3 regions of the Citrobacter pasteurii genome follow, and region 2 is predicted to be linked to each of the others. Evidence: predicted binding sites of a transcription regulator. Region 2 holds the regulator's gene; each other region holds the start of a gene.
What was found. Region 2 encodes PhoB, which activates phosphate uptake and scavenging genes when phosphate is short. Its sites were predicted from a motif close to CTGTCATAAAACTGNCNNAT; they were not measured.
Positions count from the first base shown of each region.

Region 1: a site for PhoB is predicted at 2,469-2,488, ahead of I6L54_RS17795 (phosphoethanolamine transferase). Genes of this name have one in related genera too.
Region 3: a site for PhoB is predicted at 5,386-5,405, ahead of glpT (glycerol-3-phosphate transporter). Genes of this name have one in related genera too.

Region 1 is NZ_CP077262.1:3,641,317-3,652,112, forward strand. Features, by position in the region: gene ldtB (L,D-transpeptidase) at 1-229, shown strand, start outside; gene I6L54_RS17780 (anion transporter) at 324-1,433, opposite strand; gene mntR (manganese-binding transcriptional regulator MntR) at 1,430-1,903, opposite strand; gene mntS (manganase accumulation protein MntS) at 2,090-2,218, shown strand; gene I6L54_RS17795 (phosphoethanolamine transferase) at 2,495-4,081, shown strand; gene ompX (outer membrane protein OmpX) at 4,146-4,661, opposite strand; gene rhtA (threonine/homoserine exporter RhtA) at 5,073-5,960, shown strand; gene dps (DNA starvation/stationary phase protection protein Dps) at 6,263-6,766, shown strand; gene glnH (glutamine ABC transporter substrate-binding protein GlnH) at 7,131-7,877, shown strand; gene glnP (glutamine ABC transporter permease GlnP) at 8,015-8,674, shown strand; gene glnQ (glutamine ABC transporter ATP-binding protein GlnQ) at 8,671-9,393, shown strand; gene ybiO (mechanosensitive channel protein) at 9,512-10,796, shown strand, end outside.
Region 2 is NZ_CP077262.1:4,078,663-4,089,458, reverse strand. Features, by position in the region: gene ppnP (pyrimidine/purine nucleoside phosphorylase) at 1-153, shown strand, start outside; gene rdgC (recombination-associated protein RdgC) at 247-1,158, opposite strand; gene mak (fructokinase) at 1,250-2,158, shown strand; gene araJ (MFS transporter AraJ) at 2,163-3,335, opposite strand; gene sbcC (exonuclease subunit SbcC) at 3,530-6,673, opposite strand; gene sbcD (exonuclease subunit SbcD) at 6,670-7,872, opposite strand; gene phoB (phosphate response regulator transcription factor PhoB) at 8,063-8,752, shown strand; gene phoR (phosphate regulon sensor histidine kinase PhoR) at 8,803-10,098, shown strand; gene brnQ (branched-chain amino acid transporter carrier protein BrnQ) at 10,506-10,796, shown strand, end outside.
Region 3 is NZ_CP077262.1:1,946,993-1,957,788, forward strand. Features, by position in the region: gene I6L54_RS09395 (nicotinamide mononucleotide deamidase-related protein YfaY) at 1-47, shown strand, start outside; gene I6L54_RS09400 (Rpn family recombination-promoting nuclease/putative transposase) at 86-1,015, opposite strand; gene glpC (anaerobic glycerol-3-phosphate dehydrogenase subunit GlpC) at 1,199-2,389, opposite strand; gene glpB (glycerol-3-phosphate dehydrogenase subunit GlpB) at 2,386-3,645, opposite strand; gene glpA (anaerobic glycerol-3-phosphate dehydrogenase subunit A) at 3,635-5,263, opposite strand; gene glpT (glycerol-3-phosphate transporter) at 5,536-6,894, shown strand; gene glpQ (glycerophosphodiester phosphodiesterase) at 6,898-7,965, shown strand; partial or broken gene I6L54_RS24495 (LysR family transcriptional regulator) at 8,028-8,120, opposite strand; gene yfaE (class I ribonucleotide reductase maintenance protein YfaE) at 8,138-8,392, opposite strand; gene nrdB (class Ia ribonucleoside-diphosphate reductase subunit beta) at 8,392-9,522, opposite strand; gene nrdA (class 1a ribonucleoside-diphosphate reductase subunit alpha) at 9,634-10,796, opposite strand, start outside.

The sequences.
Region 1 (10,796 bases), 440 kb from region 2:
ACAGTTTATCGATGAGCCGGTAAAAGCCACTACCGAACCAGACGGCAGCCGTTACATCGAGGTACATAACCCACTGTCTACTACTGAAGCACAGTTTGAAGGCGGGGAAATCGTACCAATTACGCTGAATAAGAGCATTACCAGCATCACCGGTCAGTCTGACGTCGATCAGGCCGTCGTTGAGCAGGCGGTACAGAACCGTTCTGGTATGCCGGTTCGTCTGAACTAATCTGCTATACATGCCCGATGGCGCTACGCTTATCGGGCCTACCAACACTGTAGGCCCGATTAGGCGCCAGCCGCCATCCGGCACACCACATCAATTACATCATCAGTAACAAACCATACCCCACCAGCGCCGCCCATATCAGCATCGGCACCGAATACCAATGGAAACGCCACCAGATCCGGCGGTCGTTTGCCATGCGTAAAGCAATAAGATTCGCCAGCGATCCCGGCAACAGCCCAAAGCCACCCACATTGACCGCCCAGGCCAGCAGCAGCGTCGGCGGGACGTAGTTCAGCAGCAAAATCGTACTGGGAACATTACTGATAAACTGCGACAGGCCAATGGCCGTCAACCACAGCCCCGGCGCTGAAAGCGTGTCAATCTGGTGGGTAATCCCCTGCAAGGCCGGGAGTTGCGTCAGTAAGTGCACATCAATAAACATCGCCATAAACACTAATAGCAACGTCCAGTCAACGCTGAGGATCACGCGGCGAGCCAGCACCATGAACCCTGCGGCGACGATCGCCAGACCCCACAGCTCTTGTTTTAACTCCAGTGCCGCCAGGAAGATGATATACAGCGCCAGACAGCTCCACACCAGACGCGGTTGCCAGTCAGGCGCGGACGTACCGGTGTGATAATGCAATGCTTTATTCGGGAAACTGAACCAGCACAGCACCACCAGCGTTAGCATCATGGCTCCCGCAAGCGGCGCCATTTGCCAGGTAAACGCGGCAAATGACAAGCCAGAACGCCCCCACATCAGAATGTTTTGCGGGTTACCTATTGGCGTCAGCAACGATCCGGCGTTAACCGCCAGCGCCTCAAAGATAATCAGGCGATTCACCGGAATAGCGCACAATTTTTTCAGGGTGATCGTCAGCGGAACAACAATAAATAGCGCCACATCATTGGTCAGAAACGTCGACAGCAGCGCCGCCGCCAGCACCATAAATATCGCCAACTGGCGTTCAGTATTGAAGCTGCGGGTCATCTTGCGCCCTAACACATCAAAATAGCCGCTGAGCTCCACGCCTTTGGTCAGTAACATCAGGCCGCTAAGCGTAATAATCGTGTGCCAGTCAATGGCCCCCGGCCACAGACGGGGCGCAAATGGCGTGAACAGACTCAGTGCAACCCCGACGATGATTAACAGCTGGAAAAAGCGATCGCGCTGCAAAGCGCGTAGTAAAGGGAAACTCATTCAGAGCCTGTTCCTTGCTGTTGCGTAAACCGGCTAAAAGCCTCCAGCGTTTCCTTACTGACGTGATGCTCCATTCCCTCCGCGTCGCGACGGGCAATTTCCGGGCTGATACCTAACATCAACAGGAAATTTTCCACGATCTGATGACGCTCCCGACTCTCCTGAGCCAGTCGTTCACCTTCAGCGGTTAAAAACACACCCCGCCAGGGAATCATTTCAATCAACCCGACTGAAGCAAGGCGCTTAAGCATTTTGGCAACCGTCGGCTGGGAAACCCCAAGCCGCGCGGCCATATCAACCTGGCGCGCCTCCCCCACCTCAATAATGAGATCGGAAATCAGCTCTACGTAGTCATCAATCAGCTCGCGGCGATGCGCCTCCCGAACCTGACGAAATCCTTCAACGTGTTCTTCGACATTCACCAATTGCGTCACTTTTTTTGTTGTTGGCGTACCTGCGCGACGACTCATTCTGCTTCCTCGTTACTGTGACGCGTTAACGGCATCTGATTAGAGAGCGTTCATTGTAAACCAGAGTTGCGCGGGCACAAAAAATTAACGTTTTAGCAATAGCTATATAATATAGCCTGTGCTATATCTGTATATAATAAAGACATCCCTCAAGGACTGATGGGATCGTGAAGTCAGGAGGTTTATATGAATGAATTTAAGAGGTGTATACGCGTGTTTAGCCACTCTCCCTTTAAAGTACGGTTGATGCTGATCTCTATGCTGTGTGACATGATTAACAGCAAACCAGAGCAGGATAAATCCTCAGCAAAATAATGCGGCGTCGCGGTACGCCGCTGCTTTTTCCTGCCGTCACCCGAATAGGGCGATCGTTTTCGTACCAATAACCCTTCTTTTTGTCAGTTTTGCCACGTCCCTCGCAAAACAATTTCTTTGTAGTAGTTGACCTTCTCTTGTACACACTCTATCTTTTCGCAGCCCTGCATATATTGCGGCTCGCGGATGCGGACCCATTCCCTCTTCTCGCTCTCTCAGGCAGGCAATGACCCTTAGCGCCAGGGTAAGCACATGGCGTTTTTGTAACAGTGGCATATGAATTTAACCCTCAAAGATTCAATCATTGCTCGTAGCCGGGCGATTAGTCCGTGGACTGGCCTCTATTTCTTACAGTCTCTGCTGATCAACCTTGCGCTGGGCTATCCGCTTAGCCTGCTCTATAGCATTGCTTTCACCTGTATATTAATGCTGATGTGGCGCAGTGCGCCGCGCGCGCAGAAAGTGCTGATTGGCATTTGCTCGCTGATTGCGGCAATGTACTTTCCGTTCGGCCAGGCTTACGGCTCGCCAAACTTTAATACGTTGTTGGCGCTGCATTCGACCAACATGGAAGAGTCGACCGAAATCCTGACTATCTTCCCCTGGTACAATTATCTGGTTGGCGTGTTTATTTTTGCGCTCGGCGTTATCGCCGTACGGCGTAAAAAAGACGAGCAGAAACGTCGCTGGAACAAGTACGACAGCCTGTGCTTGCTGTTCAGCATCGTTGCATTCTTTGTTACTCCGGTACAAAACCTGGCATGGGGCGGCGTTTTCAAGTTAAAAGATACCGGTTACCCGGTTTTCCGCTTTGCCAAGGACGTTATCGTCAACAATAACGAAGTGCTAGACGAGCAAGAGCGCATGGCTAAGCTGTCGAGCGTGAAAGACAGCTGGACGGTAACCGCCGTGAAGCCGAAGTATCACACCTACATGGTGGTGATCGGCGAAAGCGCCCGCCGCGATGCGTTAGGGGCATTTGGCGGCCACTGGGATAACACCCCGTTTGCCAGCTCGGTTAACGGCTATATCTTCGCGGATTACATTGCCGCCAGCGGTTCTACGCAAAAATCGCTCGGCTTAACGCTAAACCGGGTCGTCGATAATAAGCCTCAGTTCCAGGATAACTTTGTCACGCTGGCCAACCGCGCAGGATTCCAGACGTGGTGGTTTTCCAATCAGGGACAGATTGGTGAATACGATACGGCAATCGCCAGCATTGCGAAGCGAGCAGATGAAGTTCAGTTCCTCAAAAACGGTGATTTCGAAGCGGACAAAAACACCCGTGACGAGGCGCTGTTGAAGATGACCGCCCAGGTACTGGCCACCGAACGCACTCAGCCGCAGCTCATCGTACTGCATTTAATGGGCTCGCATCCGCAGGCCTGCGATCGTACGCAAGGAAAATACGACACATTCGTCCAGTCGAAAGAGACCTCCTGTTATCTGTACACCATGACGCAGACGGATGACCTGCTGCGCCAGCTTTACGAACAGTTACGTAACAGCGGCAGTAGCTTCTCGATGGTCTATTTCTCCGATCATGGCCTCGCCTTTAAAGAGCGCGGAAAAGAGGTACAGTACCTGGCGCATGACGATCAGTTCCAGCAGAACTTCCAGGTGCCCTTTATGGTACTGTCCAGCGATGACAAAGCGCATCGGGTGATTAAAGCCCGCCGCTCGGCGAATGATTTCCTGAGTTTTTTCTCACAGTGGACGGGGATCAGCGCGGAGGAAATTACCAACAGCTACCGCTTTATCTCTGAGAAAAAAGCCGGACCTGTGTATATCACTAACTTTAAGCTGCAGAAGGTGGACTACAACCACCTTGGTACCGACATCTTTGAGACCAAATCTCGTTAACAGCTCAAATTGCAGGCAAAAAAAATCCGCCTCAGGAGGCGGATTTTTTATATCACCGAAGTGATTAGAAGCGGTAACCAACACCCGCGATCCAGGTACCTACATCAACGCTACGAATACGGCTCTGCTCGTAAGAGAAGTCCAGAGCAACGTTTTCGATCGGGTTGAACTGCACACCGGCACCATAAGAGAAACCGTAATCACTGGTGTCGTGTTTGTCAGCCGGAGAGGCTGCATCCTGGAATTTACCGTAGCCAACACCTACAACACCGTAGACGCTTGCCCAGTCATTCAGACGGTAAGCTGGACCTGCAGTGATGCCGTAGTATTGGGTTTTGTTGTAATCGCCAAACGAGTCGGTACGATCTTTTTCAGTGTAAGTGAAGGAACCGATCACACCCAGCGGGCTGTTGTCCTGCTCGTAACGATACTTCAGGTTGAAACCGTTCATTTTGTTCGCTGCGCCCTGAGCATCGCTCTGAGCGTAACCACCAGTAACGGTAGAAGTAGCAGCTACAGCGGTACCTGCGGAGAAAGCCAGAACAGCGGCCAGTGCTGAAAGACATGCAATTTTTTTCATAACCACCTCAAATGTGCTTCAAGTAAATCTTAAGTTTTAAATATACCAAAAACTGATGGGAAACTCTTTGCGATTCGCGATGTCTAACGAAACTTTTCATGTAACAGAACGTTTCAGAAACCCGCTATCTCTTTCAATTAACATCACTTTTCTAATGATTTATGCCATTATTGCGCGCACAACACGGCATATTCATCCAGATGATTCCTAATCGCGCAGATTATTAATCCATCGTTTTCATGCCATTGTACGGATCTCAGTAATTTTTTTTTCAACGAATACTCAACCAGCCGAGCGTATTTCCATTACACTCGCTGTTTTACTTTTCTATACACAAACTCACGCGCATCGCAGCAAATCTGCGGCGTCCCGCGGGGAAAGGTGTGTAACCATCATTTGACAGGAGAAAGGATGCCGGGGTCGTCACGTAAAGCGCCAGTCTGGTTGCCTATTTTGGTTTTGCTGATAGCTATGTCCTCTATTCAAAGCGGCGCATCGCTGGCGAAATCGCTGTTCCCTCTCGTCGGCGCGCCAGGCGTTACCGCCCTGCGCCTCGCGCTGGGAACGCTCATCCTTATCGCATTCTTTAAACCCTGGCGTTTACGTTTTGCCAAAGAGCAACGTCTTCCCCTGCTGTTTTACGGTTTGTCTCTGGGTGGAATGAACTACCTCTTTTACCTGTCAATTCAGACCGTCCCGCTGGGCATTGCCGTGGCGCTGGAGTTCACCGGGCCACTCGCGGTAGCGCTGTTTTCATCCCGACGTCCGGTGGATTTCATTTGGGTTGCGCTGGCCGTGCTCGGACTGTGGTTCCTGCTGCCGTTAGGTCAGGACGTTTCTCACGTTGATTTAACCGGTGCCGCGCTGGCATTGGGTGCTGGCGCCTGTTGGGCTATCTATATTCTTACCGGGCAACGCGCAGGGGAAGAGCATGGCCCGGCAACGGTCGCAGTTGGCTCATTAATCGCAGCGCTAATTTTCGTGCCGATTGGCGTCATTCAGGCAGGCGATGCGCTGTGGCACTGGTCTATTCTCCCGTTGGGCTTAGCGGTAGCAGTCCTCTCTACTGCGCTCCCCTATTCGCTGGAAATGATCGCATTAACGCGACTGCCTACACGTACCTTTGGGACACTGATGAGTATGGAGCCTGCACTGGCGGCGGTGTCTGGGATGATTTTCCTCGGGGAAACGCTGACGTTTATTCAGACGCTGGCTCTGGGCGCGATTATTGCTGCGTCAATGGGCTCTACGCTCACCATCCGTAAAGACCCGCAAATTAAGCAAGTTGACGTGAATTAACCTGCCAATATTCTGCATGGTTTGCATAATCATGCAGAATATCTTGTTATCTATCCCCACTATTATTATTGCCCTTTACCTCCCGTTGAAGCACGCTATTTATGCTGAGGCATAGCATTAACATAATAATAACAATACACCGCACTAAAATAACTTAGAAGATTGATTTATATCGGTATTTTATATTTTTATTCGCCTCGCTATTAAACTGATAGGTAACACCGGAAAAATAAAACTGAAATTAGCGCTATACTTATTCTCGTTGAAGATTTGGGACATAAACATCAAGAGGATATGAGATTATGAGTACCGCAAAACTGGTAAAAACAAAAGCATCTGCCCTCCTTTATACCCGTAACGATGTAACAGACAGCGATAAAAAAGCGACCGTTGAACTGTTGAATCAGCAGGTGATCCAATTCATCGACCTGTCACTGATCACCAAACAGGCACACTGGAATATGCGCGGCGCAAACTTCATTGCCGTACATGAAATGCTGGATGGTTTCCGGACTGCACTGACCGATCACCTCGATACCATGGCTGAGCGTGCCGTACAGTTAGGCGGTGTGGCACTGGGGACAACGCAGGTTATTAACAGCAAAACGCCACTGAAAAGTTACCCGCTGGATATCCATAACGTACAGGACCACTTAAAAGAGCTGGCCGAACGTTATGCCGTGGTTGCTAACAGCGTACGTAAAGCGATAAGTGAAGCAAAAGATGAGGATACAGCAGATATCTTCACTGCGGCTTCCCGTGACCTCGACAAATTCTTGTGGTTTATCGAAGCGAACATCGAATAACAGACATATAAGAAATACCTATATTACCCTCGCATTTGCGGGGGTTTTGCACCTCTATGGTGCATAACATTGATCATTCGTCACTCCAAAGTAAATTATTTGTAATAATCACCTCACACAATCGTTAACGAAAGATTGTTTTATCAACAATTTTTACGCTAAATAGTCATACCGTTTGCACCGCGCCCGTCATGCACCAAATTAGTGCCCTGAAACGGTGCAAACAGCCCGCTTTGCCCTACTTATTGTGCAACAAAATGAGACACCCTCTTTTTAAAACAATGAGTTGCAAAATTGGCACGATTTTTTCATTAAGCCATATGTTCTCGCAGGGGATCGCCCCGTGGATATAAAAGGAAATCCTATGAAGTCTGTATTAAAAGTTTCACTGGCTGCACTTACCCTGGCTTTTGCGGTGTCCTCCCATGCCGCAGATAAGAAACTCGTTGTCGCAACCGACACCGCCTTTGTTCCCTTTGAATTCAAACAGGGCGACAAATACGTTGGTTTTGATGTGGATCTGTGGGCTGCCGTCGCCAAAGAACTAAAGCTGGATTATGAACTGAAACCAATGGATTTCAGCGGCATCATCCCGGCTCTGCAAACTAAAAACGTCGATTTGGCGCTGGCAGGTATCACTATTACCGAAGAGCGTAAAAAAGCCATCGACTTCTCTGACGGCTACTACAAAAGCGGCCTGTTAGTGATGGTCAAAGCGAACAATAACGATGTGAAAAGCGTAAAAGATCTGGACGGTAAAGTCGTCGCTGTGAAGGGCGGTACCGGCTCAGTGGATTACGCAAAAGCGAACATCAAAACCAAAGACCTGCGTCAGTTCCCGAACATTGATAACGCGTATATGGAACTGGGTACCAACCGCGCAGACGCGGTACTGCACGATACACCAAACATTCTGTATTTCATCAAGACTGCGGGCAACGGTCAGTTCAAAGCTGTAGGTGATTCCCTGGAAGCCCAGCAATACGGTATCGCCTTCCCGAAAGGCAGCGATGCACTGCGTGAGAAAGTGAACGGCGCGCTGAAAACGCTGAAAGAGAACGGTACTTACAACGAAATCTACAAAAAATGGTTCGGTACTGAACCTAAATAATAACCGGTAACGTTGCCCGGTGGCGCGATGCTTACCGGGCCTACGCCTGGATTTTTGAGACCTGTAGGCCGGATAAGCACAGCGCATCCGGCGAAATGGGCAATTGAATATTTACACCACGGTAACAGGAACGACATATGCAGTTTGACTGGAGTGCCATCTGGCCCGCCATCCCGCTTTTGATAGAAGGCGCCAAAATGACCTTGTGGATTTCAATCCTCGGTCTGGCTGGCGGTCTGATTATCGGGCTTGCAGCAGGTTTTGCGCGTACCTTCGGCGGTTGGATAGCCAACCACGTAGCGCTGGTCTTTATCGAAGTCATCCGCGGTACGCCAATTGTTGTACAGGTGATGTTTATTTACTTCGCCCTGCCAATGGCGTTTAACGATTTGCGTATTGACCCCTTCAGCGCCGCTGTTGTCACCATCATGATTAACTCCGGAGCCTATATTGCGGAAATCACCCGCGGCGCGGTGCTCTCAATCCATAAAGGATTCAGCGAGGCTGGGCTGGCGCTTGGGCTTTCACGCACGGAGACTATCCGTCACGTAATTTTACCTCTCGCGCTGCGTCGTATGCTGCCGCCGCTGGGCAACCAGTGGATCATCAGCATTAAAGATACCTCGCTGTTTATTGTCATTGGCGTCGCCGAACTGACCCGTCAGGGCCAGGAAATCATTGCCGGTAACTTCCGCGCACTGGAAATCTGGAGCGCCGTTGCGGTGTTCTATCTGATCATTACGCTGGTGCTGAGCTTCATTCTGCGTCGTCTGGAAAGAAGGATGAAAATCCTGTGATTGAATTTAAAAACGTTTCTAAGCACTTTGGTCCAACCCAGGTGCTGCACAATATTGATCTGAACATTGAGCAAGGTGAAGTGGTGGTCATTATCGGGCCATCTGGCTCCGGTAAATCTACCCTGCTGCGCTGCATTAACAAACTGGAAGAGATAACCTCTGGCGATCTGATCGTCGACGGTCTGAAAGTGAACGATCCGAAGGTAGACGAACGGTTAATCCGCCAGGAAGCCGGAATGGTGTTTCAGCAGTTCTACCTGTTCCCGCATCTGACTGCGCTGGAAAACGTCATGTTTGGCCCGCTACGCGTACGCGGGGCGAATAAAGAACAGGCGGAAAAACTGGCCAAAGAACTGCTGGCGAAAGTGGGTCTGGCCGAGCGCGCCCATCACTACCCTTCTGAGCTGTCCGGCGGTCAACAACAGCGTGTGGCTATCGCCCGTGCGCTGGCGGTGAAGCCGAAAATGATGCTGTTTGACGAGCCAACCTCTGCGCTGGATCCGGAACTGCGCCACGAAGTGCTGAAAGTTATGCAGGATCTGGCGGAAGAAGGGATGACCATGGTGATTGTGACCCACGAAATCGGTTTTGCCGAAAAAGTGGCTTCACGCCTGATTTTCATTGATAAGGGTCGTATTGCCGAGGACGGTAATCCGCAGGCCCTGATTGAAAATCCGCCCAGCCAACGCTTACAGGAATTCTTGCAGCACGTTTCCTGATAGCTCTGCCTCCCTTCTCCCGAAGGGAGGTTTTTCACCAGAATCCTCTCATTTCAATTCTCTCCCGCCCTGACATCTATACTTATCCTTTTGAATTTATTTTCTCATGGGAGGAGTCATGCGCGGGATCCTGTTCATCATTGTTTGTCTGTTGAGTCTTCCGACCCAGGCGGTGACGATTCCTGGCGTCACCACGCCAACGTCTACCAATGCGCAAACCACACCGGCGAAAGAACCGGATATTGAACAGAAAAAAGCGGCTTACGGCGCATTGGCTGATGTGCTGGAAAATGACGCCTCGCGTCAGGAGCTAATCGGTCAGTTACGCAAAGTGGCCACTGCCCCTCCTGCCGAGCCGGTGCCGACCATTGTCCCGCCCACGTTAATGGAAGAAAAAACGGTACTGGAAAACGTCACGGATGTCACCCGCCACTACGGTGAAGCCCTCTCCAGCCGTTTTGCCCAGCTTTATCGCAATATTACCGATGCCCCGCACAAGACCTTTAACTCGCAAACGTTCACCAATGCCCTGGCGCATTTTTTAATGCTGGCGGTATCAGTGTTCGGTTTTTTCTGGCTGGTTCGCCTGTGCGCACTGCCGCTGTATCGCAAAATGGGACAATGGGCACGACGCAAAAACCGCGAGCGCAGCAACTGGCTCCAGCTTCCGGCGATGATCGTTGGCGCATTCGTTATCGATTTACTGCTGCTGGCGCTGACATTGTTTGTCGGGCAAATACTGAGCGATAAAATGAATGCCGGCAGCCGCACGATTGCCTTTCAGCAAAGCTTGTTTCTCAATGCCTTCGCACTGATTGAATTTTTTAAGGCCATTTTGCGCCTGATTTTTTGCCCGGCAGTGACAGAGCTGCGGCCATTTAATATTCAGGATGCTGGCGCGCGCTACTGGAACCGGCGTTTGAGTTCATTGAGCAGCCTGATTGGCTACGGGCTTATCGTTGCCGTGCCGATTATTTCGAATCAGGTCAATGTGCAGGTCGGCGCGATGGCAAACGTCATCATCATGCTGTGTATCACGCTATGGGCGCTGTACCTGATTTTCAGAAACAAGAAAGAGATAACGCAGCATTTGCTGAATCTGGCGGAAAGGTCCCACGCTTTTTTCAGTCTGTTTATTCGCGCTTTTGCGTTGGTATGGCATTGGCTGGCCAGCGCCTACTTCATTGTGCTGTTTTTCTTCTCGCTGTTTGATCCCGGCAACAGCCTGAAATTCATGATGGGCGCTACGCTGCGCAGCCTGGTGATCGTCGGGATCGCCGCCTTTGTTTCGGGCATGCTTTCCCGCTGGATAGCCAAAACCATCACCCTTTCACCGCATACCCAGCGCAACTATCCGGAACTACAAAAGAGGTTGAATGGCTGGCTGTCGACGGCGTTAAGCG
Region 2 (10,796 bases):
ATGACGGTGGTAAGCGGTGCGTTAAATGTGTTACTGCCGGGGGAAACTGAGTGGAAAGTATATGCCGCAGGAGACGTGTTTAACGTACCGGGCAACAGTGAGTTTCATCTGCAGGTAGCAGAGCCAACATCCTATCTTTGCCGCTATCTGTAATTGTTTATTGCCTGATAGTACTCACTTATCTGGCCTACAATATGCGTAGGCCAGATAAGTCGCAAGGGGTGACATCTGGCAATACGAAGTCACTCAGCGTTGTGCTTCGCCGCCTAATCCTTCCACCAGGCTTTTAATCAACGCGGCCAGTTCACCCGTCATCAGGATGAAATCGGCATCAAAACGTTGAGCGTAGTCTTCACGGTCGATGTCTTCATTTTGATCGCGCAGTTCATCGCTGAACTTCAGACGCTTAATGGAACCGTCGTCACACATAACGAACTGAATACGCTGCTGCCAGTCGAGCGCCAGCTTGGTGACCAGTTTGCCTGCTTCGATGTGTACGGCAATTTCATCGCAAACCAGATCCTGTTTCTTCGCGCGGATCACGCCGCCGTCTTCCAGCATCGCTTTCAGTTCGGCTTCATCCAGTAACTGGAAACCTTGCGCCGTTGTGCCGGAGCGAACCCATTCGGTCAGCGTTAGCTCAATAGGGTTTTCCATCGTCAGCGGAACGACCGGCAGCGAACCGAGGCTCTTACGCAGCAGCGCCAGCGTATCTTCCGCTTTCTTCGCGCTTGCACAGTCGACCATGATCAGGTCATTGACGGTGTCGATCCACATCATTGTCTGGCTGAAGCGGCTAAAAGCGCGCGGCAGCAATGAGTGCAACACTTCATCTTTCAGCGAGTCTTTTTCGGTCTTCTTGAGTTTGCGACCTTGCTCAGCTTCCAGTTTGATTATTTTGGCTTCCAGCGCCTGTTTGATAACCGGCGACGGCAGAATTTTTTCTTCTTTGCGGGCGCAGATAATAATTTGGCCATTGGCGGTATGCGTTAATGCATCGCTGTGCGATCCCATCGGCGGAACCCAGCCCATTTTTGCCATATCCTGGCTACCGCAAGGGGTGAACGTCATTGATGCCAGCTGTTTTTCCATCTCTTCGGCACGCAAAGAAACATCGCGGCTAAGACGGTAAACCATTAAATTTTTGAACCACAGCATGATAATTTCCACGGCCTTGTCGTTAAATCCAGCGGGCATGATAGCGAATTGTCGCTATGCTTGCATTGTTAATCGGGAAGAGGAGTAAACCGTGCGTATAGGTATCGATTTAGGCGGTACGAAAACGGAAGTTATCGCGCTTGGCGATGCGGGTGAACAGCTTTTTCGCCATCGCCTGCCGACGCCGCGTGATGATTATCGACAAACCATAGAAACCATCGCCGCGCTGGTGGAGATGGCGGAAAAAGCCACCGGGCAGACGGGAACCGTAGGGATGGGCATTCCCGGTTCAATTTCGCCCTACACCGGAGTGGTGAAGAATGCCAACTCGACCTGGCTTAACGGGCAGCCTTTTGACAAAGACTTAAGTGCGCGTCTGAACCGCGAAGTCCGCCTGGCAAACGATGCTAACTGCCTGGCTGTGTCTGAAGCGGTCGATGGCGCGGCGGCGGGGGCGCAGACGGTGTTTGCGGTAATTATTGGTACCGGCTGTGGTTCCGGCGTGGCGCTAAATGGCCGGGTGCATACCGGTGGGAATGGCACGGCGGGCGAGTGGGGGCATAATCCGCTGCCGTGGATGGATGATGATGAGCTGCGTTATCGGCAGGAAGTACCCTGTTATTGCGGTAAACAAGGCTGTATTGAAACCTTTATCTCAGGGACCGGTTTTGCCACTGATTATCATCGCCTGAGCGGGAACCCGCTAAAAGGCAGTGAAATTATCCGTCTGGTAAACGAACAGGATGCGCTGGCGGAACAGGCGCTGAGCCGATATGAATTACGCCTGGCGAAATCATTAGCGCATGTGGTGAATATTCTCGACCCGGATGTCATTGTGCTGGGCGGCGGAATGAGCAATGTCGACAGGCTGTACCAAAACGTTCCGTCACTGATTAAGCAGTTTGTTTTTGGCGGTGAGTGTGAAACGCCTCTGCGCAAGGCGTTACACGGTGACTCCAGTGGCGTGCGCGGCGCAGCCTGGCTGTGGCCGCAGGTATAAACGTTTACGTCGCGGGTGCAACCTGTTGTTGCACGCCGCGCTTCAGGCGACCATAGATCAGCAGTGATGACATCGCGGAAAAAGACAGTAGAGCCGCAGGGATCGTGACGTAGTTGTAGGCAAAGCCCAGCGTCAACATTAAGCCGCCGAAGTAAGCGCCAATTGCGCTACCCAGATTAAAGGCCATTTGCCCACCGGCCGCTCCCAGCAGTTCACCGCCCTTCGCGTTTTGTAGCAGTAAAATTTGCAGCGGTGCTGATAGCGCAAATAGACCCGCACAGCAAATAAAGGCGAACGTCAGCGAGGCGGCTTTGATGCCGCCGAATGCAAACAGCAGCAGCAGAGCCAGTACAATCACAAAATCGGTTACTACCGCAATGCGTAGCGGCGTGTAGCGACCAGACAGTCGACCGCTCAGCAGGTTGCCTAACACCATTCCCAGCCCAACCAGCATCATGATGAAAGTCATTAGCGTTGCGGAGAAACCAGAGATGTACATCATGTAGGGTTTTACGTAGCTGAACCAGGCAAAAACACCGGCGTTCCCAAACATGGTGGCGGAGAAAATGAGCCACGGTGCGGGACTTTTCAGAAAGTGAAATTGCTCGCGTAGCCTGCCTTTTGCTTCATCACGGAGGTTGGGTACCCAAAAGATAACCGATAGAATAACGGCGATGTTAAACACGGCAATCAGCAGAAACGTGTAGCGCCAGCTAAACGTCTGACTCAGCCAGGTGCCAACAGGAATGCCAATCAGATTGGCGACGGTCATGCCGGAAATCATGCCCGCTACCGCGGCGGTAACTTTACCAGGGCGCGCCAGCTTTGACAGGATAATCGCGCCGACGCCAAAAAATGCCCCGTGTGGAAACCCGGAGACCAGCCGGCCTACCGCCAGCATAAAATAGCTGGAAGAGAGGGTGAAGATGGCGTTACCGACGACACAGAGTGTGACCAGAAACAGCAGAATATGCTTGAGCGAAAAACGATTGGAAAACACGGCAATAATGGGTGCGCCGATGACAACGCCAAAGGCGTAAAACGAAATCATATGGCCAGCATCGGGGATAGAAATGCCCACGTCACGCGCCAGTTCGGTTAATACGCCCATAATGCCAAACTCGGCCATGCCCAACCCAAACGTCCCGAGGGCTAAAGAGAAAATGACTTTTTTCATACTACCTGCCAACAATAAAGACGCAGGATGTGCGCCACTGCGTCGAATGCTCGCCGCCAATAAAGGGATAGCTTGCGGATAAGAAAAAGAGATTGCCATTTCATATCCGTCTTTGTGTATTCACGATCGTGCTATGTATTATGCCGGATGGTGCTTACGCTTATCCGGCCTGTGAAACCGCACCCATGGGGCGATTACTCCACCGCAAATATCTTGTCGAGTTTGCTGTAGCCTAATCCATTGATTTTTTTCACCTTAATCTGCACCGGAATACGTTCTTTCATCGCTTCGACGTGGCTTATCACGCCAATGGTCTTGCCTGTGGCGTTCAGGGCATCCAGCGCGTCGAGGGCGGTATCCAGCGTTTCGCTATCCAGCGTGCCGAAGCCTTCATCGAGGAACAGGGAGTCAATGCGTGTTTTGTGACTGACCAGGTCGGACAACGCCAGCGCCAGCGCCAGGCTCACGAGGAAGCTCTCGCCGCCGGATAGCGTGCGGGTATCACGCACGGCATCGGCCTGCCAGGTATCCACCACTTCGAGTTCCAGCGCCTCACTGGCCTTGCGTTGCAACAGATAGCGGCCATGCAGACGGGTTAGCTGGTTGTTGGCAAGCCAGACCAGATTATCCAGCGTTAGCCCTTGGGCAAACTTGCGGAATTTATCCCCCTCTTTTGAGCCGATCAGGGCATTCAGATAGCCCCAGTCTTCGACCTGCTGTGCGACCTTTTCAATCTCCAGCATCAGTGTCTGCTGCTGCTGGCGGTTGTCTGCATCCTGTTTGAGCTGCTGGCGAATTTCGCCCTGGCGCGTGGTGTTATCCCGCAGTTGTTGCGTGAGATGTGCCAGTGCATCGCGAAGATATTCCACGGTGAGTGTGAGATCCGCGCCGGCAGGCGGTTGCTGCTGATGCGTTGCCAGCGCCTGCTGAGCCTGGTTAAGTAGCGTTTGCATCTGTTGTAGCTGGCCTTCCAGCGACTGCTTAAGCTGCTCAAGATGGTTAAATGCCTCTTCATCCAGCAGGGCGGCAAGGAAGGCGTCGCGATCGTCAAAAACACTGGCCTGCAATGCGGCATCAAACTGCGCCTGAATCTCTGCTGCGCGTTGTGCTTCCTGGGCTTCCTGCTGTTGCAACGATTGCCACTGGCCCTGTAATGAGAGGCAGTCATCGTGCACCTGCCGCCAGTTTTCCAGCACCAGATCCTCAGCGCTTTCAGAAAGCGCATCGGTTTCTGGCAGCGTTTCCAGCAGTGGCGCAAGCTGGGCAATCCGGGCCTGTAATGCGGTCAGTTCGTTCTGGCGCTGTTGCCACATTTGCGTTTCGTTCGCCCGTTCGCTCAGCCATGAGGCGACGTCACCCTCAGCCGGAAGGGCCAGACCATGGCGGGCCAGTTCGGCGGTTAGCGTCGCCTGACGCTGGGCAATATGCTGCTGGAGCTGAGTAATCTGTTCCGTATGCGCGGTGATTTGCGCCTGCAAGGTATGACGCAGGCTCAGGTGGTGAAGCTGTTGCTCGTGCTCTTCCTGAGCTGCAAGCCACGGGGCGATATCATCCTGCGGTTGCAACGTTATGTTCAGGCTGGCAGTCAGCGTCTGCCACTCTTGAGTAAGTGCTTGCTCCTCCTGAGAAAGCGTCTGTACCTCGCGTTCATCACGCAGTAGCTGCTGGGTTATCGCGTCGAGCTGTCCGCGTAGCGTTGACCCCTCATCTGCCAGCGTTTTGACCTCTTTTTCTAATGCTTCACGCCGCGCCTGATTGACGCTGAGTTCGAGTGTTTGATAGTGCTCAATGGCCGGGTGCGTCGTGGAGCCACAAAGCGGACAAGGCTGTCCGGATTGCAATAAAGCACGCTGGCTTTCCAGATCTTTAATCCGTGCTTCCTGCTCGCAGAGCGTTTTTACATCGGTCAGATGCTGATTTTTATCTTTATAACGCTGACGTTTTTCTGCCAGGGCCGCGTTGCGTTGCGCTTGCTCCTGCTGCCGCTGCTGTATTGTGGTGCGTAGCTGTACCAGCTGTTTTTGTTTCGGCGCAATTTGTCCATGCAGATTGCTCAGTTGCTGGCGGAATAGACGCAACTGTGAGTGCTGCGCCAGCGCTACCGTGACTTCTTGCGCGCTAAATGACAGCGAGGGAAGCGGCAGTGCATCCAGCTTGCGTACGTCGCTGTCGCGGAGTTTTTGCCACTGACGTAGCTGGTCGTTAGCGTCAGATTGCTGTGCCAATAGCGCTTTCCATCCCGCCAGTTCGCTGCTCCATAAGCGGAAACGGTCATGTTCGTTCAGCCAGTCGGTTAGCGTCTGCTGTTCGGTGAGCAGAGTCGCCGACTGTATTTGTGCCCGCTGACGGATGCGCCCACGCAGCGCTAAGCTGCTTTGTAAGCGAGCATTTACTTCCTGAATATTCTGTCGTGTTCGGCTGAGCGTGGCGGATTGTTCCTGAATTCGCTCCCAGTACGGACGCAATGCTCTGGCGGGATGTGCCAGGCTGAGTGTCGCCAACTGCGGTTGTGCTTTATCTTGCGCCTCTTGTGCGGTCTGTAATGCTTGCTGGTGGCGGCTTACTTCTGCCTGCAGCTCATTTTGTCGGATGAGCCAATTAAGATGCTGTTGCTGGATTTGCTGACGGGTAAGATGCTGTTTTTCTTCGTCAGTAAGTACCTGCAAACTTTCTGTCAGGGACTGTACCTGCTCTGGTGCTAACAGCGCCACGCCGCTGGCCTGGGCCTGTAGTTTTTCCAGCTCCGTGCGCGCTGCTTTGTGCTTTTCAAACACCATGGCGGAGATTTGGCCGTAAATCTCTGTGCCGGTCAGCTCTTCCAGCAGTTCGGCGCGCTCTTTCGGTTTGGCATTGAGAAATGCGGCAAACTGCCCCTGAGACAGCAGCATCGAGCGGGTAAAACGGCCGTAATCCAGCCCGGTAAGCTCGGCGGTCATTTCCAGCTTGTCTTTAACTTTATCGGCGAGAATTTTGCCATCGGCGCAACGAGCCAGTTCGACACGCGGAACCTGCAGATTGCCCTCAGGCTGATTGCGCGCGCGGTTCTGGCTCCAGAATGCGCGATAGGCTTCGCCTCTGACTTCGAATTCAACTTCGGCCAGACATTCCGCCGTATCGCGGGTCATCAGGTCGTTTTGCGACTGCGATACGGTATTGAGTCGTGGTGTTTCGTGGTACAACGCGAGGCAAATGGCGTCCAGCAGGGTGGTTTTCCCGGCACCGGTTGGACCGGTGATGGCGAACAGCCCGTTGCTGGCAAAAGGCTCTGCCGTGAAATCAACTTTCCATTCCCCTTTCAGGGAGTTGAGGTTTTTCAGGCGCAGACTGAGAATTTTCATGCTTCAGCCTCCCCGGCAAGCGTCTGTACGGTTGCGCTAAACAGCTGATTAAGCCGCTCACGCTGTGGTTCTTCAAGTTCTTCCAGCGCCAGGCGGCGGTCAAAAACCTCCGCCACGCTCAGTTCGCTTAATGTTTCACGACGTTCATTGACCATGATGCGCTCGCGCTGTTCCCGACTGCGGCGCACCAGTAACACCTCTACCGGTAAATCTTCGGTCAAGGCCTGGATTTTACGCTGCATATCATGCAGATAGTCATCGGTGGTAATTTCAATATCCAGCCACACCGGCGGATCTTGCTGTACGTTGCGCCACTGCTCAAGCTGGGCGGTAATGGCGGCGAGATCGCCTTTCAGTACCGCAAGCGGCTGGGTGACCGGTACGGTGAGATTCTCAACGGCGCTCAGCTTACCGTTTTCAAAGCTCACCAGGTGGACGCATTTGCTTTTGCCGCACTCGTCAAAACTAAGCGCAATCGGCGAGCCGCAATAGCGAATATGTTCTGTACCGCCGATGATCTGCGCCCGGTGAATATGTCCCAGCGCAATGTAATCCGCCGGTGGGAAATTTTGTGCCGGAAAAGCATCCAGCGTCCCAATATAAATATCACGTACGGCGTCACTTTTACTGGCGCCGACGGTGGTCAGATGCCCTGTCGCAATAATCGGCAGATTCTGGTCGCCACGCAGCGCGCTGGCGTTCTGATATTGCTGTTGGTAATAGTCGGTGATTGCACCTAATAAATGCTGCTGCTTTTCGTGACCGGTTAGCCCCGCCTGACTGGTAATGATGTCACGTGGACGTAAAAAAGGAACCGGGCAAAGGATCGCGCCCGGCGTGCCGTCGCGTTGAGGTAGCACTTGCGGCGCGTGGCCCGCGCTGGCCACGACCGTGGTGTTGAGAAACGCCAGAATATCGCGGGACTCATTGAGCGTGGCGACGGAGTCGTGGTTGCCTGCCAGCACCACCAGATGACAGCCGGTTTGCTGCAGATTAACGACAAAACGGTTATACAGCTCACGGGCATAGCTTGGCGGTGAGCCGGTATCAAAAATATCGCCTGCCACAATAATGGCATCCACCTGATGGGATTGTGCCGTTTCCAGCAGCCAGTCGAGAAAGGCCTGGTGTTCAGCGGCGCGGCTCTTGCTGTAGAAATTTTGGCCCAGATGCCAGTCAGACGTGTGGAGGATGCGCATAAGAGTTCCATGACAAAAAAACGATGGCGGAGATTATAACCTTGCAAGGGCGGTAATATCTTGTTTCCGGGCTGTCATAATTCGCCTGGCTGCGTTAAACCTGGACTATCTTTTCATAAATCTGTCATAAAAGTGACGCATAATGCCACGGTATTGATGGCAAACGATTTAATTATAAACAGGGCAAATCATGGCGAGACGTATTCTGGTCGTAGAAGATGAAGCTCCAATTCGTGAAATGGTCTGCTTCGTGCTCGAGCAAAACGGTTTTCAACCCGTAGAAGCCGAAGACTATGACAGTGCTGTGAACCAACTTAATGAACCCTGGCCGGATCTCGTCCTGCTTGACTGGATGCTTCCCGGCGGCTCGGGTCTACAGTTTATTAAACACCTCAAGCGGGAAGCGATGACGCGGGATATCCCCGTGATGATGCTGACGGCGAGAGGTGAAGAGGAAGACCGCGTCCGGGGTCTGGAAACCGGTGCGGATGATTATATTACCAAGCCGTTTTCTCCCAAGGAGCTGGTGGCGCGTATTAAAGCGGTTCTGCGTCGTATTTCACCGATGGCGGTGGAAGAGGTTATTGAGATGCAGGGGCTAAGCCTTGATCCGACCTCGCATCGCGTGATGACCGGAGAGGATCCGCTGGATATGGGGCCGACCGAATTCAAACTGTTGCACTTCTTTATGACCCACCCTGAGCGCGTCTACAGCCGTGAACAACTCCTCAATCATGTCTGGGGAACCAATGTCTACGTGGAAGACCGGACAGTGGATGTGCATATTCGCCGGTTGCGTAAAGCGCTGGAGCATAGCGGACACGATCGTATGGTGCAGACGGTACGCGGGACGGGATATCGCTTTTCGACCCGCTTCTGACTGCAAGTAATAAGAGCCTGAGGGATTAGGCTGTAAATGGAGTAAGACGTTTGCTTGAACGATTGTCATGGAAAAGGCTGGTACTGGAGCTGATCCTCTGCTGCATACCGGCTTTTATCCTTAGCGCTTTTTTTGGTTATCTACCCTGGTTTTTACTGGCGTCGGTAACGGGCCTGCTTATCTGGCATTTCTGGAACTTATTGCGTTTGTCCTGGTGGCTGTGGGTCGACAGGAGTATGACGCCTCCACCGGGTCGTGGCAGTTGGGAGCCACTGCTCTACGGCCTGCATCAAATGCAGTTGCGTAACAAAAAGCGCCGTCGCGAATTGGGTAACCTCATTAAACGCTTTCGCAGCGGGGCGGAATCGCTACCCGACGCAGTGGTGCTAACCACCGAAGAAGGCGGTATTTTCTGGTGTAACGGACTGGCACAGCAGGTTTTAGGGTTACGCTGGCCGGATGATAGCGGGCAAAATATTCTTAACTTGTTGCGCTACCCGGAGTTCACACAATATCTGAAAACACGCGACTTTAGTCGGCCAATTAATCTGGTACTCAACACCGGACGGCATCTGGAAATTCGCGTAATGCCCTACACCGATAAGCAACTGCTAATGGTGGCGCGCGACGTTACCCAGATGCACCAACTGGAAGGTTCACGACGTAACTTTTTCGCCAACGCCAGCCATGAGCTACGTACCCCGCTGACGGTGTTGCAGGGCTACCTGGAAATGATGCAGGAACATCCGCTGGAAGGGACGACGCGCGAAAAAGCGCTGCATACCATGCGTGAACAAACGTACCGTATGGAAGGGTTAGTGAAGCAGTTGCTGACACTGTCGAAAATTGAAGCCGCACCGGCGATGATGCTCAATGAAAAGGTGGATGTGCCGATGATGCTGCGCGTGGTCGAGCACGAAGCGCAAACGCTGAGCCAGCACAAACATACGTTTACTTTTGATGTTGATAACAGCCTGAACGTGCGGGGGAACGAGGAGCAGTTGCGTAGCGCTATCTCGAATCTCGTCTATAACGCGGTGAATCATACGCCTGCGGGAACACACATTACCGTACGTTGGCAGCATGTGGCCTCGGGGGCGGAATTTTGTGTGGAAGACAACGGTCCAGGCATTGCCGCCGAGCATATTCCACGCCTGACCGAGCGTTTTTATCGTGTAGATAAAGCACGATCCCGACAAACGGGGGGGAGCGGATTAGGTCTGGCGATTGTGAAGCATGCTCTGCATCATCACGACAGCCGTTTGAATATCGACAGCGAACCAGGCAAAGGGACTCGTTTTAGTTTTGTGCTCGCGGAACGTTTAATTGCCAAAAACAGCGGTTAAAACGTATTCGTAAGCTTATCTTTCCAAAAGCCAGCGTAAGTTGGCTTTTTTTGTTGCAGTCAATAAAGAGTTCCTGAATTTTACGACGTTTGATTGTTTTTTGTTCGCATGATTACCCATGTCTTTTTCCAGGGAATGGTGTTTTGTGCTAGCTCAATTTTTCATATCGCTATATTGTTCTGGTTTTTAGATCCCACCTTGCTTTAAAACGTTATAAGCGTTTAAATTGCGCTCCAGGTGCTGTCATACCGACTGCATTTACGCGGTAAATCGAAAAACTATTCTTCGCCGCGCCAGGCAGGGAGAATTTCCCGCTGGAATTGCTTAAAAATGCCGCTGTATCATCCCGCAGGGAAAGGCAGAAAATTAAACGTTTTCAACACCACATCCACAGGCAGTAAGACTTTATGACCCATCAGTTAAAATCGCGCGATATTATCGCTCTGGGATTTATGACATTTGCACTGTTCGTTGGTGCAGGTAACATTATTTTCCCCCCAATGGTTGGTTTGCAGGCAGGCGAGCACGTCTGGACTGCAGCCTTTGGCTTCCTGATTACCGCCGTGGGCCTGCCGGTACTTACCGTGGTCGCACTGGCGAAAGTGGGCGGCGGCGTGGACAGCCTGAGCACGCCTATCGGTAAAGTTGCCGGTCTGCTGCTGGCTACCGTCTGCTATCTTGCCGTGGGGCCATTATTC
Region 3 (10,796 bases), 2.1 Mb from region 2:
CCGGGGAACACGGCTGGATAGACGTGGTAGAATCCCTGACGGTTTGATTAGTGGCAGGGAAGGTTACAAACCTTCCCTGTCTGACTCACGCTGTGACATCGTCTGGCAATAACCCGGTAATTAACTGAACCAAATCACGATCAATCCCTTGTTCCAGCATCATGCGAGCGATCCTTGTTGCTTCTTCTTGCATACCTTTTTGTACTCCTTGTTCCAATCCTTGTTGTAACCCTTGTTGCAGCCCATCGTGGTGGCCTTCTTGTCTGAGTCTCTCTGCGATTGTCATCAGCCTCTCCTTGTTATGAGGGGAACGTTCGGCAACTTTATGGATAAATTCGTTGACGTGAGAAACGTCGCCGTACCGTAGCAGATAATTAAATAGCGTCTGTAGCTGGCTGTCATTAGCGGTGCTTGTAACTAATAACGAGACCAGTCGGTCCACTAATCCCATCAAATCGCGATCGCGGATATGTTTTTGCATCAACTCAAGCAACGCAACACGCCGATGTTGCGCGATTTCATCGTCAGGAATCACGGTAATGTCGACCAGCGGAAAAGCTTCCGAATAAAGTTGTCGCGCCAGTTGTGGGTTGTCAAATTCATCCAGCCAGTTGAGTGACCAGGGATAGGGGCTTTGTTGACCGTGATAAAACAACATGGGGATCACCAGCGGCAGCGTTTTATTCCCGACATCAAGATGGTGCTGCATCGCAGCGGTGGCATAGCGCATCAGGCGGAATGCCATGTGCTGCACAGCTGTACTCTGATGTTCGATGACACAATAGATATAGCCATCACCTTCGTGGGTTTTTAGCGACCACAATACGTCGGAGTAGTACGCGCGGAGATCCTGTTCGATAAAACTGGTGGACTCCAGCTTCAGCGTTTGCAAATTGCATATCTCACGTAATGTGACGGGGAGGTGAATCTCCAGAAAATCCCGGGCCATCTCAGGATAAGAAATTATCTTTTTAAAAACCGCATCATGCGGTGTGGATGTGGTGGGTATAGCCATGGTAGTCCGTCACCAGAAAGAGAAGATGGCGTGACGGTATCCACTTTTCACAAGCGCTGCATATGAGAAATTGATTCTTTGCGTGGGTGAATCAGAGATAAATACGCCCGACTGCAACGTATTCAAATAAGCGGAACTGGATGCGCAAAAATGCCCGGTAGCAAACACCACCGGGCAACTGAGTTACCCCAACGCTTTGGCGAGCAGGGTAATAGGATGTTCGCAACGCTTACTTGTCGACATCTCAATCTGCCATTTACACGTTTCACAGTCGGTCACGACGATATCCGCGCCGCTTTCTTCAATCTGGCGGAATAGCGGTGCGCCAATTGACTGTGACGTCGGATAGTTTTCCTTTTTGAATCCGTAAGTTCCGGCAATGCCGCAGCATTGTGAATCCAGCACTGTCAGTTCAAGTCCAGGAATTTGTCGCAGCAGTTCCAGCGTGTAGAGCGTCCAGCCCATTTTCTCCATATGACATGGTGTGTGATAGACCACTTTTAGCGGCAGCGTTTTCAGCGGCAACGTTTTCCCTTCGTCCAGCTTGCGCCACAGCCAGCGTGTAGCCAGTTCAATATGGTCGCGCAGACCTGAGTTGTCGACATCCAGCACTTCAGGGTATTCATCACGTAGCGCAAAGGTACAGGTTGAAGAGGTGGCAATAACCGGGATGCCTTTTCCGTCAATCGCTTCTCGCAGTGAAGCCACATTACTTACCGCCTGCTTACGGGCTTTATCGGTGAAACCGTTGGCGATCAGTGGTACGCCACAGCATTTCTCTTTACTCAGCAGTTGTACGCCGGTACCCATCGCGTTCAGCACTTTTATCAGATCTTTACCGAGTTGCGGATGGTTGTAGTTCACAAAGCAACCGTGGAAAAATGCGACTTGATCCTGATACTGCGCCTGCTGTGCGGCTATGCTGCGATACCAGCGGCGGAAGGTACCGAAGGAGTACTTTGGCAGCGTACGGCGATGATCGATTTTTAGTGCATAATCAAGAAGCTGGCGCACTGGTTTCAGTGAAGTCGCGGTGTTCACGATGGGTGCGAACGGCGTAGAAACACTGCCCATCAAATCGGTATGGCTTAAGACAAAGTTACGTATCGACGGACGCGTCGTGTCGTATTTGGCACGCGCGCGTTGAATGATATCGCCAATTTTGACATCCGAAGGGCAGGCCACTTCACAGCGTTTGCAGTTGATGCAATATTTCAGCGCATCGTCATAGAGCGCACCATCTTTCAGGCGCAGGCGTTCGCCGTCTGGCCCGGCTTGTTTAGGGCCAGGGTAGCTTGGGTTGACGCGGCTTACCGGACAGGCAGTGGTGCACACCGTGCATTTGATACAACTTTCAAAACGTGTGTCGCTCATTGCTGGCCTCCTGCACGTTTCGCAATATGATGTGCGGCGTGTAAAGCGCTCACTGCGCACACTCCGCCTCCGCAACCCTGGGCGATAGGGTCAAAACCGCCAAGTACCGATCCGATGGCAAACATATTCTCTACTGTTTTTCCTGCAAGCGATGGACGCAGTTCAGCATCGGTGGTTACGCCAAACTGTTGCCACGGTTGTGGATCAAAGACGTCACGCTGATACCACTGCGCACGTGTGGCGGTTTGGTGCACATCCAGACCGAGAATCGGCTCATGAACGGCTTCGCGCGTGGCAACCAGTCCGCTGCTAAAGAAACTGCCGCTGGCGAGCACGGCGAAACGTGGCCGCAAAGGAATATCGGCATGGTTGCGGGTCCAGATTTCGCTGACAACGCTATCCTGACAGGTGATTTTTTTCACTTCATCACCTGGCATCCACACCCCACCCTGGCGTACAAACTGGCGCTGCAATTTGTTATGCAGGCGCATGCCCAGCACTGACGGCGGTAAAGTTGGTAATAACATCAGTGAGCAGGGCAGGCGGTCGTTGAGCCACTTCCAGAGCCGATCGTCAGCCAGGCCGAAACAGGCTGGCATAATTATCATGTCGCAGGTTTTTGCGATTGGCAGCAGGGCGTCATAGAGCAGCGACCATTTATCTTCGTTATCTAACAGACGAGCAATGTTGACGGCGCGAAATTCGGTTGGGTTATCACGCAGGACATCCAGTTCTGGCAAATCGATTTCAGCCGTTTCGACGCTGAGGTTACGCTGGCGCAGTGAGGCCGCGGCAAGGTGCGCCTGGAAATCCAGTAAGCCGCTAATTCCCACCACACAGACACGTTGCGCTGATAACGGCCAGACCGGCACCTCTGCTGAACTAAGCCAGGTTGAACGCAGGGTTCCCAACGGTGTTACACGTTGATGAGCCTGATGAACCTTACCGTGCAAATGTGTTCCGCACTCTTCCAACAGATCCTGCGCCTGCTGCGCCAGTGCCAGTACGGTCTGCGTGCCGATGGTGCTATAAGGATGACCTGGTGCCTGAGTACGCAGCGCATTCAAACCCGCTTCTATATCCGTCACCGGTTGACCATCGGGTAAGCTGCTGAGCAAATCCAGTGAGCCGGAGGAAAAATGCAGGGCGCTTTGGCCGCGGGTAACAATCGTGCAGCGCAGTCCGCTTTTTTGCAGTTGCAGGCCGCATAGCAGTCCAGCGAGGCCGCCGCCGATAATGACGGTATCAAATTTCATCCTGGTGCTCCTTTTCCAGACCACACAACCCTTGATAAACCCAGCGAGTGAACTCGCTTTCGCGCAGTGCATCTCCCCAGGCGATAGGCTGCACACCTTTCCAGCGTTCGTTGAGGAAGTCGGAAAGCTGAGTAATGGATTGTGCGGCGGTGGTGACATTAAAACGTTGTAGCAAACCTGCGGCGCGGCAGGCACACAATTCGCCCTGACACGTCCCCATCCCGACGCGGGTGCGACGACGTAAATCGAGCAAACTGTTGACGGTTAAATTTTCAACGGCATATTGCACTTCACCTGCGGTGACGGCTTCACATTCACAGACCAGGCTGCGGTGCTGACGGTCTTCGCTCAGCCACGCTGGGGTACGATCCCCATGGCGATAGACAGCTGAACCGCGTAGCGGCGCAGGTAACGAAATAACGCGTTTAAGCGTATGCTCGGTAGATTCCTGTGAGCCAGGCAACGCGGTGTCTGCGGTTGTGCAAGGCTGGGTATTGCCCAGCTTACGGCAAACAGCATCGGTGGCCCATTCCGCCATCAGGCGGTAAGTCATCAGTTTGCCGCCGGTAATGGTGATAAACCCTTCCAGTCCGTCACGCTCTGCGTGATCGAACAGTACAATCCCACGGCTGACGTTACGACCGGTCGGATCGTCGTCGCTGGCCACCAGCGGACGTACGCCGGAGTAGGCGCGTAAAATGCGCGTTTTCGCCATAATCGGCGCCAGTTTCTCGCCTTCACGCAGCAGAATGTCGACTTCTTCTGCGGTGACGCGGTTGCTGTCGATATCATCGTAATCAATGTGCTGCGAGGTGGTACCGATCAATGAGATGGTATCGCCTGGCACCAGAATATCGGCGTCAGACGGTTTACGGCAGCGGTTGATGACATGCTGGTTAATGCGATGATCCATAATCAGCAACGAACCTTTGGCCGGGAACATACGGATGCTCAGATCGGCATATTCCGCAATGCGCTGGCCCCAGATCCCGGCGGCATTCACGACCACCGGCGCATGCAGAGACTGCATTTCGCCCGTCAGATGATTGCGCACGTTAACGCCGCAAACCGTCGCGCCTTCGCGAATCAGTCCTGTCACTTCATGCGCCGTTAAGATAACCGCGCCATGCTCACGCGCATCCAGCATGTTGGCGGCGGTTAAGCGGAAAGGATCAACCGTGCCGTCCGGCACTTTTACCGCACCAATCAGCTGTGGATTCACGGAAGGTTCGATAATACGTGCCTGCTGAGGGTCAATCGCTTCTGCGCGAATCCCTGCTTCTTCACAGGCGCGAATAAAGGTCGCCTGAAAGGAGAGCTCATCCTCCGGCAGGGTAATAAACAGACCGTCCGTTGGCTCAACGCAATGGCGGGCGATACGTTTCAGAATTTGGTTTTCGCTGATGCACTCACGGGCAGATTCAGCATCGGTGACGGCGTAGCGTGCACCGCTGTGCAGCAGGCCGTGGTTGCGCCCGGTCGCACCTGTGGCGATATCGTGGCGTTCTACTAAGATGACGCGCAATCCGCGCAGGGCACAGTCGCGTGCGATCCCTGCACCTGTTGCTCCTCCACCAATGATAATCACGTCACTTGTTTGCGAGTCGCGAGTTTTCATTGTTTTTCCTCACAGTTCGTTTTTTATCATTTAGCCACATAAAAAACATGGATTGTTTGATTTCGCGCATAATCGCTCATAATTCGAAAATGAAACGTGATTCCGTGCGCTTTTATGAACATTTGTCATAAATGTGTAACAATCTGTGCTGTAATTCACATTATTGCCTGGAATGTTTCCTTAACATCGCGGCCACACTGGGAGCGGTAGGGTTGTTACGGCAATCTGCAGTGTTTCCTTCGAATGAAAGACGGCCACGGAGGCTACTATATATGTTGAGCATTTTTAAACCTGCGCCACATAAAGCGCGTTTAGCTGCAGCGGAGATCGATCCGACTTATCGTCGATTGCGCTGGCAGATTTTCCTGGGAATATTTTTCGGTTATGCCGCGTACTATCTGGTACGTAAGAACTTTGCTCTGGCCATGCCGTATCTGGTTGAACAGGGTTTCTCGCGTGGCGATCTGGGTTTTGCGTTGTCCGGTATCTCCATTGCATACGGATTTTCGAAATTCATCATGGGGTCCGTCTCAGATCGCTCGAATCCGCGCGTTTTCCTGCCCGCGGGCCTGATTCTGGCTGCTGCGGTGATGCTGTTTATGGGCTTTGTGCCGTGGGCGACATCCAGCATTGCAGTGATGTTTGTGCTGCTGTTCCTCTGCGGATGGTTCCAGGGGATGGGCTGGCCGCCGTGTGGTCGTACCATGGTGCACTGGTGGTCGCAGAAAGAGCGTGGCGGCATCGTTTCCGTTTGGAACTGTGCGCATAACGTGGGTGGCGGTCTGCCTCCGCTGCTGTTCCTGCTGGGTATGGCCTGGTTTAACGACTGGAAAGCGGCGCTGTACATGCCTGCTTTCGGTGCGATCGTCGTCGCGCTGTTTGCTTTTGCTCTGATGCGTGATACGCCGCAGTCCTGTGGTCTGCCGCCAATCGAAGAGTACAAGAACGATTATCCGGACGATTACAACGAGAAAGCGGAAGAAGAGCTGACTGCGAAGCAGATCTTCATGCAGTACGTACTGCCGAACAAACTGTTGTGGTACATCGCTATCGCCAACGTGTTTGTTTATCTGCTGCGCTACGGCATCCTGGACTGGTCGCCGACTTACCTGAAAGAAGTGAAGCATTTTGCACTGGATAAATCGTCCTGGGCTTACTTCCTGTACGAGTATGCCGGTATCCCGGGGACGCTGCTGTGTGGCTGGATGTCGGATAAAGTCTTCCGCGGTAACCGTGGCGCCACCGGCGTGTTCTTTATGACGCTGGTCACCATCGCGACGGTCGTTTACTGGATGAACCCGGCAGGCAATCCGAACGTGGATATGGCTTGTATGATTATCATCGGCTTCCTGATCTACGGCCCGGTCATGTTGATTGGTCTGCATGCGCTGGAACTGGCACCGAAAAAAGCGGCGGGGACGGCGGCAGGCTTCACCGGACTGTTCGGTTATCTCGGTGGTTCTGTCGCGGCGAGCGCCATTGTCGGTTACACCGTTGACTTCTTCGGCTGGGACGGCGGCTTTATGGTGATGATTGGCGGTAGCGTGCTGGCGGTTATTCTGTTGGTAGTCGTCATGATTGGTGAAAAACGCCATCACGAAGAGATGCTGCTCAAGCGTAACGGGGGCTAATAGATGAAAACCACATTGAAAAGTCTCAGCGTGGCGCTGATGCTGGCAGGTATGGTTGTGAGCAGTGCGGCGGTTGCCGCAGATAAAATTGTCATTGCGCACCGTGGCGCCAGCGGATATTTACCGGAGCATACGCTGCCTGCGAAAGCGATGGCTTATGCTCAGGGCGCGGATTTTCTGGAGCAGGATTTGGTGATGACTAAGGATGATCATCTGGTTGTCCTGCATGACCACTATCTTGACCGCGTCACCGATGTTGCTGAGCGCTTCCCGGATCGTGCGCGTAAAGATGGGCGTTACTATGCCATCGACTTTACGCTGGATGAGATCAAATCGCTGAAATTTACCGAAGGTTTCGATATCGAAAATGGCAAAAAGGTACAGACATATCCAGGGCGTTTCCCGATGGGTAAATCTGATTTCCGTGTGCACACTTTCGAAGAAGAAATTGAATTTGTTCAGGGATTAAATCATTCAACCGGTAAAAATATCGGTATTTACCCGGAAATGAAAGCGCCGTGGTTCCATCACCAGGAAGGGAAGGATATCGCCGCTAAGACGCTGGAAGTGCTGAAAAAGTACGGGTACACCGGTAAACAAGACAATGTCTATCTGCAGTGCTTTGATGTTGTGGAGTTAAAACGCATCAAAAATGAACTGGAACCGAAGATGGGGATGGATCTCAATCTGGTGCAGTTGATTGCGTACACTGACTGGAATGAAACTCAGGAGAAAAAACCAGACGGCAGTTGGGTGAATTACAACTACGACTGGATGTTTAAACCGGGTGCCATGAAGCAGGTTGCGCAGTATGCGGACGGCATTGGGCCGGACTACCACATGCTGATTGATGAGAAGTCGAAGAAGGGCAATATCTCGTTAACTGGCATGGTGCAGGACGCACATCAGAATAAGATGGTGGTGCATCCTTATACCGTTCGCGCCGATCAACTGCCGGATTACACCACTGACGTAAACCAGCTGTATGACATTCTTTATAACAAAGCGGGTGTTGACGGGCTGTTCACCGACTTCCCCGACAAAGCAGTGAAATTCCTGAATAAAGAGTAATGGCATAAGGCCTGTGATGCACCTCCGGTCACAGGCATTATTGGACGAAACGTGATTAACTGCTAGATAAGGCCGTCTGCTGTCAACGTTTTCCTACATGCCTGCAGGAGAAATAAAGGGCTGCCGTCTATCGGCGGCTCTTTTGCCAGTAACGTTTTTTTCCCGCCTTGCGTTACAGCTCTATTTCAATATCCCCGTTTGCCCGGCAACAGCAGGGCAATATCTCACCCGGCTGAATAAAGGCCAGAGGTTCGGCAATCCAGTCAACCTGTCCCGCCACCAGGCGGGTACGGCAGGAACCGCAGTAACCTGCACGGCACTGATACTCGACTTCAACGTTGTGCGATTCGAGCGCGGCGAGCAGGGAAGGGTGTTCATCCTGGCACAGCAGTTGTGTGCCAGAGATGCGCAGAGTAACGCGGCCCATCAGAGCTGGAAATTACTCAGGTCGTCGGTATCAACTTCGGCGTCGATTTGGCCGACCAGGTAAGAGCTGACTTCGACTTCCTGCGGTGCAACCTGGACGTTATCGGATACCAGCCAGGTATTGATCCACGGGATCGGGTTCGAGCGTGTCTGGAATGGCAGATCAAGGCCAACAGCCTGCATACGGATATTGGTGATGTACTCAACGTACTGGCACAGAATGTCTTTATTCAGGCCGATCATCGAGCCGTCACGGAACAGATAATCCGCCCACTCTTTTTCCTGCAGCGCGGCCTGTACAAACAGGTCATAGCACTCTTGTTTACACTCTTCGGCGATTTCCGCCATTTCCGGATCGTCCACGCCGCTGCGCAGCAGGTTCAGCATATGCTGGGTGCCGGTCAGATGCAGGGCTTCATCACGGGCAATCAGACGAATGATTTTTGCATTGCCTTCCATCAGTTCGCGTTCCGCAAAAGCGAAAGAGCAGGCAAAGCTGACGTAGAAGCGAATCGCTTCCAGCGCGTTAACGCTCATCAGGCACAGATACAGTTTTTTCTTCAGTTCACGTAGGTTGACGACAACCGTTTTACCATTGACCGTATGCGTGCCTTCGCCCAGCAGATGCCAGTAGCTGGTCATCTCGATCAACTCATCGTAGTAGCTGGAAATGCCTTCCGCGCGTTTCTGGATCTGTTCGTTGGTGACGATATCGTCGAACACCACCGCGGGATCGTTCACGATGTTACGAATGATGTGGGTGTAAGAGCGGGAGTGGATAGTTTCGGAAAATGCCCACGTTTCCACCCAGGTTTCCAGCTCAGGGATAGAAATCAGCGGCAGTAGCGCCACGTTCGGGCTACGTCCCTGAATAGAGTCCAGCAGCGTCTGATACTTCAGGTTGCTGATAAAAATATGTTTTTCATGTTCCGGCAGTGCCTGGAAGTCAATGCGGTCACGTGAAACGTCGACTTCTTCCGGACGCCAGAAGAAAGAGAGCTGCTTTTCGATCAGTTTTTCGAAGATGTCATATTTTTGCTGATCGTAGCGGGCGACGTTCACCGGCTGGCCGAAAAACATCGGTTCCAGAAGCTGGTCATTTTTCGTCTGTGAAAAAGTGGTGTATGCCATTGATGTGAATCCTTTGTGGGATGAGCGCCGGAGGCGGTGCAAGCACCTTGTCCGGCCTACAAACCGTGCAATCGTAGGCCGGGTAAGCGTAGCGCCACCCGGCATCATTCATCAGATCTTACATGCGCCGCTTTCGCAGCCATCATCCTGAATGGATGGCACCAAATCGTCCTGAGAATCTTCCGCACCGTCACGGGTGTTCTGATAATACAGCGTTTTGACACCAAATTTGTAGGCGGTGAGCAGGTCTTTCAGCAACTGCTGCATCGGTACTTTTCCGGACGGGAAGCGCGACGGATCGTAGTTGGTGTTGGCAGAAATCGACTGATCGATAAATTTCTGCATGATACCTACCAGCTGCAGGTAGCCGTCGTTGTTCGGCATTTCCCACAGCAGTTCATATGCGTCGTGCAGGTGTTCGTAGTCCGGCACGACCTGACGCAGAATTCCATCTTTCGATGCTTTGATGCTCACGTAACCGCGTGGTGGTTCAATACCGTTGGTGGCGTTGGAGATCTGCGAAGAGGTCTCGGACGGCATCAGCGCGGAGAGCGTGGAGTTACGCAGACCGTGAGTTTTAATTGATTCGCGCAGGCTTTCCCAGTTGTAATGCAGGGATTCGCTGACGATAGCATCCAGGTCTTTTTTATAGGTATCGATCGGCAGAATGCCTTTCGCATAGGTGGTTTCGTTAAACCATGGGCATGCGCCTTGCTCTTTCGCCAGCTCGTTAGACGCTTTCAGCAGGTAATACTGAATGGCTTCAAAGGTTTTGTGAGTCAGGTTATTGGCGCTGCCGTCAGAGTAGCGTTTACCGTTTTTCGCCAGCCAGTAGGCATAGTTGATAACGCCAATACCCAGCGTACGACGCCCCATCGCACCGCGTTTGGCGGCCGGAATCGGATAATCCTGGTAATCGAGCAGCGCATCCAACGCACGTACCGCCAGTACGGCCAGCTCTTCCAGTTCGTCCAGACTTTCGATAGCGCCCAGGTTAAATGCGGACAGCGTACACAGCGCAATTTCGCCGTTTTCATCGTTAACGTCGGTCAGCGGTTTGGTCGGCAGGGCGATTTCCAGGCACAGGTTGGACTGGCGTACCGGCGCGACAACCGGATCAAACGGGCTGTGGGTGTTGCAGTGGTCAACGTTCTGAATATAGATACGACCAGTAGAGGCACGTTCCTGCATCATCAGCGAGAACAGCTCAACCGCTTTCACGCGCTGTTTGCGGATGCTGTCGTCGTTTTCATATTTTGTGTACAGGCGTTCAA